Regions from separate parts of the Paenibacillus sp. FSL K6-1330 genome, predicted to be linked through region 2. Evidence: riboswitches for the same ligand, from Rfam matches in the RefSeq annotation. Region 2 holds a riboswitch; the other holds the start of a gene.
What was found. Region 2 has a riboswitch for thiamine pyrophosphate ahead of NYE54_RS03255 (ABC transporter substrate-binding protein). Riboswitches for the same ligand answer to the same signal wherever they lie in the genome.
Positions count from the first base shown of each region.

Region 1: it holds a riboswitch for thiamine pyrophosphate, as region 2 does, so the genes downstream of both, NYE54_RS22705 (YkoF family thiamine/hydroxymethylpyrimidine-binding protein) here and NYE54_RS03255 (ABC transporter substrate-binding protein) in region 2, are expected to answer to the same signal.

Region 1 is NZ_CP150269.1:5,015,456-5,020,172, reverse strand. Features, by position in the region: gene NYE54_RS22725 (methyl-accepting chemotaxis protein) at 1-376, opposite strand, end outside; gene NYE54_RS22720 (class I SAM-dependent methyltransferase) at 561-1,283, opposite strand; gene NYE54_RS22715 (nucleotidyltransferase domain-containing protein) at 1,431-2,129, shown strand; gene NYE54_RS22710 (sporulation protein YjcZ) at 2,247-2,345, shown strand; gene NYE54_RS22705 (YkoF family thiamine/hydroxymethylpyrimidine-binding protein) at 2,417-3,022, opposite strand; TPP riboswitch at 3,107-3,209, opposite strand; gene NYE54_RS22700 (nitroreductase family protein) at 3,392-3,994, opposite strand; gene NYE54_RS22695 (ABC transporter permease) at 4,521-4,717, shown strand, end outside.
Region 2 is NZ_CP150269.1:741,837-746,553, reverse strand. Features, by position in the region: gene NYE54_RS03265 (GGDEF domain-containing protein) at 1-1,471, opposite strand, end outside; gene NYE54_RS03260 (VOC family protein) at 1,708-2,091, shown strand; TPP riboswitch at 2,263-2,374, shown strand; gene NYE54_RS03255 (ABC transporter substrate-binding protein) at 2,489-3,520, shown strand; gene NYE54_RS03250 (MTH1187 family thiamine-binding protein) at 3,612-3,905, shown strand; gene NYE54_RS03245 (ABC transporter permease) at 3,902-4,657, shown strand; gene NYE54_RS03240 (ABC transporter ATP-binding protein) at 4,712-4,717, shown strand, end outside.

The DNA of each region.
Region 1 (4,717 bases), 3.2 Mb from region 2:
TGGAGCTTGACGACATGACCTGGCGGGTGATATCCGAGGTTTCCTGCAATATTTTTCGAAGCTTGTCCACCATGCTGTTGAACGTTCGGCTGAGATCGTTCATGCCCCCAACCTCTTCTACCTGGAAGGTGAAGTCGCCTTTGGCGATTTTGGCGGAAACGCTGGAGATCTCCGCAAAGGAATTGGTAAGCGTTTTCTCAATAAGACGAGAAAGAGGAAAAGTAAAACCGGTTAGTGCCACGACGATGACCACGCCAATGATTGCTTTACCCATTAGAATAAATGCAAGCAGCATTGGAACCGCAAACAAAGCGGCAATGAGAAAACAGGCTGCGGTAATTTTTCGCGAGATAGGGAGTCTGTTGAACCATGCCATAAGAATGAGTCCTCCTCAACAACATAGGATATATTTACCATGATTATAGCATCGACAGGCAAAACTAGATATAACGAATTGACAAAAAGTGTTGGATTAGGTCGAAAGGACCGAAATTGAGGAGGGAGAGGGGATGCGCAGCAAATATGCGAATCCCCACTTGATGCACAGATATGAAGTGATTTTATTTTACAGCCCGGAATAAGGCGGAAGCGAGATAATCGGTATTATCCAGGATCATGCGGTCATGCTTGAACAACGTTTCCCAGAGCGCCACATCGAACAGGAGTCCTTTATCGCGCTGTTCAAATGTATCCAGATGACGTGTTTGCTCTTCCTTTAACTGGTCATTGAAGTGGTTGTACTCCAGAATTTCTTCCTGTTTAAACCCGCAAGCCAAGAGGGAGTCCGCCCATTCTTCCCTCATCATGAGATTAGGAATTCCGAAGAATTCGAGCAGTTCCTGAAGTTTTGCCTCCGGCATGGGTTTATCAAGCAGCAATTCTCTGTCCTGCAGGACGCCTCCATGATCCAGAACGCGGTAATATTCGGGCAGTGATTTCGTAGTATCCGTAAATACGGTAACGGATTCGGCCATGATTAGGTCGAATTGGTTGTCCTCGAAAGGCAATGCGCATACATCCGCTTGTTGGAATTGCACGTCGATTTCCATCGCTTCGGCTCTTGCACGGGCTTTTTTGATCATATTTTCGTTCAAGTCAATGGCCGTTACTTGATACCCCATCTCCGAGAGATGGCATGCAGTTCTGCCCGTTCCACACCCGACCTCCAAAATGCGGCTGCCCGGTTGAATGGGATAATTCTTCAGCATTCGGAGGGTTGCCTCGAATCCTCCCGGGTGGGCACTGCCCATACCTAATTTGGAGAGCATATGAATATAGTTCATCTCATCTATCCCTTCTTCCTTGTCATCAACATGAGGGTAATCGTTTATTTATTTACCATATGATTCAGGTACGTTTAGGGTTTTAGCTGAATTAGATATTTTGAGCCCTTTTTTCGGGAGGATCAGAATCATACTGGAGGAAACGTCATGAGGATGGAACCGGTAGAGGCAGCGGAACGCATCATACAATACGATTATCCCGACTGTTTGCTTGCTGTGCTTGGCGGCAGCGCGAGCAGAGGTGAATATAACGAACAATCCGATTTGGACATCATAGTCATTGAACGGGATGGTCATGATTTCAGCAGGAAGACGATAGAGGCACATGGGTGGATCGCGGAAATATTTATATTGTCTTTATCCTCCTATCGCGAATATTTCGATGAGGGAGTGATCGCGGCGAATCCTTCATTGCAGCGGATGGTCGTAGAAGGGACGGTGCTGCACGCGCTGCCTGAGGGAGAAGAGGTGCAGGCGGAAGCTCGAAGCGACTTGAATTACGGACCCATGCCCTTGATGCTAACCGACATTAACGAATACCGTTATATGCTAACCGAGTACCTGCTGGATTTGCAGAGTCCCCGAAGGGATGCCGAAAAGTGGTTTACGGTGCACAAAATAGCGGCGATTCTCTGTGATTTTGTACTTAGGGTGAACCGGGAGTGGACGGGTGAAGGGAAAACGCTGTTCCGTCTGTTCAACCGCTATGACTCGATCTTGGGAGAACGATTGGAAGCAGCGCTCACGGCGATGTATCGCCAGGATGATCCTTCAGTTCTTATGGCATTCACCGAGGAAATGCTCCATCCGTACGGAGGCAAGCTTCTCATTGGTTATGACGAATAGAATTTCCTTGCCAATATAAAAAGAGGGGTACATTAGCCGTGACACTAGCACGAGACGGGAAATACTATAATAGTGTGATTACATCACGTCATTCTTTAAATCCAGGAGGGGATCTTCATGAGCGGAGTATATGGCGGCGGTGGATGGAACAATTCAGTAGGAATTATTTTGGTTCTCTTTATCCTGCTCGTAATTATCTTGAGTGCTTGGGTTTAAACCGTCAAGATTCTTGGCAGTAGTGACAGGAAGCCCGGCGCTTGCCGGGCTTTTGTCTGCCTCAATAAAGCTCAATTCGATGCGGCTTTGACCGAAGGGCTGTGTGCGGACACAACCGCAGTCATGACCAAATGGCTGCTGTCAGATTGAATCGCATGTAAAAAAGCCTCTTCAAGGGATCCAAACACCTGGGCCAGAGACCCATCCAATCGGCTGGCGTAATGAACGCTTCCGGCGAATGTCCCGGCTGCCTTCGTACGATTAACTTCACCGTAGATGACATCCATGTAGTCATCGGTACCCATGGGGTATAGAGCGAATTGGCAAGCAGTCTCAATATCGGCATGTTCCCCGATGTCGTTGTTTAAGAGAGTCGAATCCTCGGTCATATATACATCGGCGTCCGTATCTCCGGGGCAACCGATGGAATAAGTACCATTAAAAACGGTATGCACGCCACTCGCTGCAGCATAGGCGAATATCGCCCTTGTAACATCAAAGACATGCTCTGCACGTCCACGAATACAGGTGCTCACATCATCTGTCTGAATCCATACCTTCCCCGTATCTACGGAATGTAGTGCGCCCATGATGACCTCCACAAACCGGTCCGTCATGGGAAATACCGAGAACCGGCACCCAACGATCCGACTGGTTCCGCATACAAGCTCATTCATTGTTATTTCCTCCCCATGATATAAGTCCACGCAAAAAAACCGCACCCCGTGAAGAAAGTGCAGTTATGCCTACGAAAAGAAATAAACATAAATGCTACACTTCCCCACGCTAGTATGACCTAGATCGGGTGTTAAGGGTTAACGGCAAACCGCCGTCTCTCAGCACATGGCACCCCTAGTACAGCCAACATTCTATGTAGTTGGTTATCGCAAGTTTGCCCGGAGCTTCTGTTATCTTAGAAGTTCGAGGGTTCTTACTTGACTAATTGTATCGCTTAGTGATCGGTTTTTCAATCTTTGCCCATTATAAAAGGACCGCCTATCCAAGTTGCGGGAACTTAGGGAGGCGGCCTTTTTTCATCTATTTAATTAGTTGTATACTTTTACGCGATCTTCAAGCGGTGCAAATTCTTTTTCGCCTGGTTCAGCAACCGGCTTACCGAAAGGCATTTGAGCAAGCAGCTTCCAGCTTTCCGGGATGTTCCATTCGGATTTTACTTTTTCGTCGATCAGCGGGTTGTAGTGCTGCAGGGATGCGCCCAGACCTTCTGCTTCAAGGGATGTCCATACTACAAATTGCAGCATGCCGTTGGATTGGTTGGACCAAATCGGGAAGTTGTCGGCATAAGCGGCAAAGTTCTGTTGCAGCCCGGCAATGACGTTGTTGTCCTCGAAGAACAATACCGTACCGTAACCAGCGCGGAATGCGCCCATTTTGTCGGCAGTGGATTTGAATGCTTCTTCATCGCCAACGACTTCTTTCAGGATGCCTTCCGTGATGTTCCACAGTTTATCATGCTGTTCGCCAAGCAATACAACGACGCGTGCACTTTGAGAGTTGAAAGAAGACGGGGTATACTTAACCGCTTCGTTTACGATTTCCTGAATACGCTCGTCCGAGATAACGGATTCTTTGCTAATCCCGTAATAAGAACGGCGACTTTTGAGTGCAGTTGAAAAATCTTTAGACATTGAAAAAAAACCTCCTGGTGTAATCGAATTTGCATTCGCCTGATAAGAAGATGTCCTTTACTTCAAGCAAATATGCATGTTGCTTATTTAGCAATATTTTTAATTATCATTCCATATTAACTTACGTTTAGTTAGGAATAATATTTATGTTAGTATATTAATATAACTTAGAGTAATTGTCAACGACTTTTGATTAAATATAATTTCCCTTATATATTAAATATGAATTGAATCCGTTTGGCTTTTTGAGAAGCTTCATTATATGGAGGTTTAAACGAAAGGAGTGCTTCCTACCTGAGGATATTAGCTATGTCTTCTCGAAACTTCATATTATGAACAATTCATGAACAAAATATACAAGTATGAACAAATTAATTGATTTTGATTCTCAATTACCCTTGTCGAGCCAGAATGAGGATGATATAATGCATATCAGAGCGCGATTGATAATCAATCTCAATGAGAATGGCGTTGAAAATTGCGAGATCCCGGATATTTTAGAGACATACGCATAGAAGGAAGAGCCATGAAGATTAGATACTTATTTGCAGCCGTTGTGGTACTCTCGATAATCTCATTATTTATTGGAGTTAAAGATATCTCGCCACTGCAACTGTTCTCGATGACAGAACAACAACAGCATATTATGCTTGTAAGCCGGATTCCTAGGCTTGTCAGTCTTATATTGGCGGGTGTCAGCATGAGTATCTGCGGATTGATCAT
Region 2 (4,717 bases):
CGTTCCGTTCCTTCGCCGCATACATCGCTGCATCCGCACGACCAATCAGCTCCTGGTCATTTCTGGCATGATCTGGATAAACCGCAATACCGATACTCGGCGTGGTTCGGACCTCATGCCCTTCCAGCTCGTACGGCTCACTAAGCATCGTCCAGATCTCCTCCGCCATCCAGATCAGCTCCTGATCATCACCGGCCGGATGGATCATGACTGTGAATTCGTCTCCTCCTAAACGGGAAACCAAAACTCCCTTGGATTCGAGTGATTGAAGCCGGTCTGCAACCTTTCGTATCAACAAATCGCCGGCACGGTGGCCGTATCGGTCATTGACTCGTTTGAAACGATTCATATCCATATACAGCAAGCCTACACGGGAACCTGTGCGGTCCGCCTCCTTCAGCGAACTTGACAGCCTTGCATTAAAATAACGACGATTATACAGCCCCGTAAGATCATCGCGATGTGCCAGGGATTCACTCTGCATCAGACTTTCATGCAGTCGGTCCAACAAGCGGTCGTTCTCGAACTGGATCAAAATCTGCCTGAACAAGATCAGGATAACGCACAGGGAAAGGCCGGTAAACAGTCCAGTCCACCCTCCAAAATGCTGCGCCATAAGGGCAAACATCCCGCCGAGCACGCTGTAGGGAAGCAGGTACCTTACGATCAGGTTTCCGGTTGAACGAGGCTCCCGCTCGCCAACAGATGGATTACGGGTTTCAGGAGCGGACTGTCCGCCTGCGAAACTAATGAAAAATACCGATAACGTATAGAGTGGATACAGGTAGGAGCGAACCTCGATATCCAAAAGATCAACGAGATAGATGTACAGAACATCTCCGGCAATAAATGTACTTCCGCCAAGACATAACAGGATGGCCGCCCATTTCCTTAACTGTCCGGTATTAAAATACAACACCAGTGTAAAAAAAATAAGTACCATTGCGCACAGTGGATACAGCATGTCCACCCAAAGGTTTCCCCATACTGCCTCATGGACCAGACCCTGAAGCTCAGGCTTGATGAAATATTCCCATCCTACCGTCATGACCGCTATGCCAACAATCAGGATATCCAGCATAAACCGCAGCCCCCGAAACGAACCCTGAACATGCCGGAATAAATAAATGAGAGAACTTGCGAACAGGATAAGTTCGAGCCCCCAGAACAAATGGGTTAGAACTGGCAGGAAAGCGTTCTCTTTTCCAAACCAGATATTGCATGCGTGGAGGGTTCGGGCCACTGCCTCCCCCATCAATCCGAGACTCACAATAAGCCAAAACCTGCGAAGATGAACCTCAAAACGCCGACGGATCCGCATTAAATAAACGGAAGCGGCTGCAGGAGAAATAATGACTAGTACACGCTGAAGCGATAAAGCATCAGGCATCCACAGAGCGATCATTATCTGAATGAATGCATATATTATGGCGAGTCGAATCCACAGATGATCTGCTGGAGTTGGACTCATAAGCATTCCTCCTCGGCCAAAAGGTACGCTGGTTCACTTTAAGTGTGTTAGGTCTTTTGAATTAACATATCTATTTCTCATGATACTTTTTGCCCACCCAAAAGTAAAGATGAGGAAATGAAAGAAAAATCATCTTATTAGTCTGTGCACAAACAACATAACACCCACTTGACGTATAGGAATTATATGATAATATTTCAGTCATATCTTATATGAATCGGAAGGGGTGTTGAACCATGTCACAGAAACGATTGGATCATGTTGGTATTGTTGTCCGGGACCTTGAAGCTACAATCGCCTTCTATACATCCGTAGTCGGACTTGAGCTGAAGGACCGCCTGACCCATACTAATGGCGTCATCCAGCTGGCGTTCCTAGGATTTAACGGCAGCAACGAGACGGAAGTCGAGCTTATTCAGGGATACAGCGACACGCTGCCTTCGGAAGGAACGGTACATCATTTTGCAGTCAGCACGGATAACATTGAAGAGGAATATGCCCGTGTGCAGGGACTTGACGTTCCTCACTTGGACGAGGAAATCGTGACGCTTCCGAACGGGTACCGCTATTTCTTCGTGCACGGTCCCGAAGGAGAATGGATTGAGTTCTTCCAGCGCTAATCTCTGCGTAGAAGCCGTATTCAAACACTTTACCTTGTGAAAGGTTCATAGCATCAATTAATTCTCCCATTGCATTAGTGTTCTAACAAAGACCTGTCACGTTCGCGCCTCTTCGAACTAGACAGGTCTGCTGTGTTAGGACTATAATAGCGGATGTAATGATCGAAACTTCATAAATACCGGGGGAGCTGGAATTTGGCCGGCTGAGAGTGTATCCGATATGATACTGACCCTTACACCTGATCTGGGTAATGCCAGCGTAGGAAGCCCATGTTTGCGGCAGCTATTTATTTGCCGTGGTATACACTTACGCCGTCATGCGTCCTGATATCATCAGGGCGTTTTTTTTGTGGAGTTGCGAGGTAATAGAAAGAGAACTTAAAGGAGAGAAGAAACGATGAAGAAGGGAAGATGGATTCCGCTGCTTCTCGCTTGCGTCCTGCTGATGGTTGCGTCCGGATGCGGTACAAGCGGAGAGAACAAGAAGACAGGCGCCGCAGGTGAGGACAGTCAGACTTCCGGGAAGCTCCGTGACGTACAGCTGATGCTCGATTGGTCTGCCAATACGAATCACACCGGCCTGTATGCAGCGAAGGAGCTTGGGTATTATGAGGAAGAAGGGCTTAATGTCCAGATCGTCCAGCCGGGAGCAGGCGGAACGGATACGCTGGTCGCATCCGGAAATGTGCCGTTTGGCATCAGCTATCAGGAAGGCGTAACGCTGGCCAGAACCCAAGGATTGCCGCTCGTTTCCATCGCAGCGATCATTCAGCATAATACATCCGGCTTTGCGGCTCCCAAGGATAAAGGCATCTTGAAGGCAGGCGATTTTGAAGGGAAATCCTATGGCGGCTGGGGTTCGCCTGTGGAGGAAGCGGTTATGAAGTCCATCATGGAGATCGATGGTGCCGATGTCAGCAAGGTGAATATGGTCAATATGGGCGATGCCGATTATTTTACGGCCGTCAAACGCGACATTGATTTCGCCTGGATTTTCTATGCTTGGACGGGTATTGAAGCCGAGCTTCGCAATGAGCCGCTTGACATGATTTATGTGAAGGACTACTCCAAGCAGCTTGATTATTACACACCGGTGATCGTAACGAACGAGAAGCAGATCCAGGAAGACCCTGAGCTTGTCAAAGCGTTCATGCGGGCGACTTCAAAAGGATACGACTATGCGATTCAACATCCCGAAGATGCGGCAGCCCTGCTGACGAAGGCTGTTCCCGACCTGGATGCCGAACTGGTTCTCGCCAGCCAGAAATGGCTGAGCCCCCGTTATCAGGATGATGCATCCCGCTGGGGCGAACAGAAAGCCGAAGTATGGTCGGGGTACGCAGACTGGATGTTTGAGCGCAAGCTGCTGGAGAAGGAGCTTGACGCTGACAGCGCATTTACCAATGAATTTTTACCGGAGAAGCCATAAGGTTATTTCTATATTAAAGAAGAGAGACGGCCTTTGCAGCAGGCCGCCTCTCTTCCATTACAATACAGCTTGCACGAAAGGATGAGTTTATATGGCGAATACTCTCTTGAGCATTCAAGTAATACCGAGAACGCCAAACGGGACCGACAGCATCCCTTATGTAGATGAAGCGATCAAGGTTATTCAGGAATCAGGCGTGAAATACGAGGTTCATGCACTCGAAACGACCATGGAAGGAGAGCTCTCCGAGCTGCTCAGGATCGTTGAGCGCATGCACGAGGCGCTGGTGAATGCGGGCAGTCCCAGCATCATATCCCAGGTCAAAATCGCGCATCATCCAAGCGGCATCAGCATGGATAAGCTGACTGAGAAATACCGTCCATGAGAAGCTGGTGGAGTTCTGTTTGGCCGCCCGTTGTGGCGGTTCTCTTCTTTTTGGTGGTATGGCAGGCGGCAGTATCCGTGTTCGACATTGAACCCTTTATTTTGCCTGCACCGACGGCCATCGGGCATGAGGCCGTTACTGGAGCTTCCGGTCTCTTCCAGCATACAGCGGCCACCCTGCAATTAACCCTGATCGGCTTTATAATCGGTACGGCAATCGGTCTAATCATCTCGCTGGCACTGCACATGGTGCCTTTTCTCAAAACCGCCCTTTATCCGCTTCTTATTCTTAGCCAAAATGTGCCGACAATCGCCCTAGCCCCGCTTCTCATGATTTGGTTCGGCTTCGGCATGCTGCCCAAGGTTATCGTGATTACGCTGGTCTGCTTCTTCCCTGTCGCTGTTGCGGCCCTGGATGGACTCGCACGTACCGACCGCACCATGATGAATTATATGCAGATGGCGGGGGCTACCTCGTGGCAAATTTTCACCAAGCTGGAGCTGCCGCATGCCCTTCCCTCCATCTTCTCCGGGATTCGAATTGCGGCCACCTATTCGGTGATGGGGGCGGTTATCGGGGAATGGATCGGCTCGGACCGGGGAATCGGCTACTACATGATGCTGCAAAAATCCGGCTACCGCACGGATCGGGTATTTGTTGCCATCCTGGTCATCGTCTTGCTCAGCCTGCTGATGGTGCTGCTGATCACCCTGCTGGAGAAGCGGCTCATCCGCTGGAATCGAAAAGGTTGAGCCCCTTGTGAATAGACATTTCGAATCTTATATGAAAAGAGGCCATTTATCGATATGACA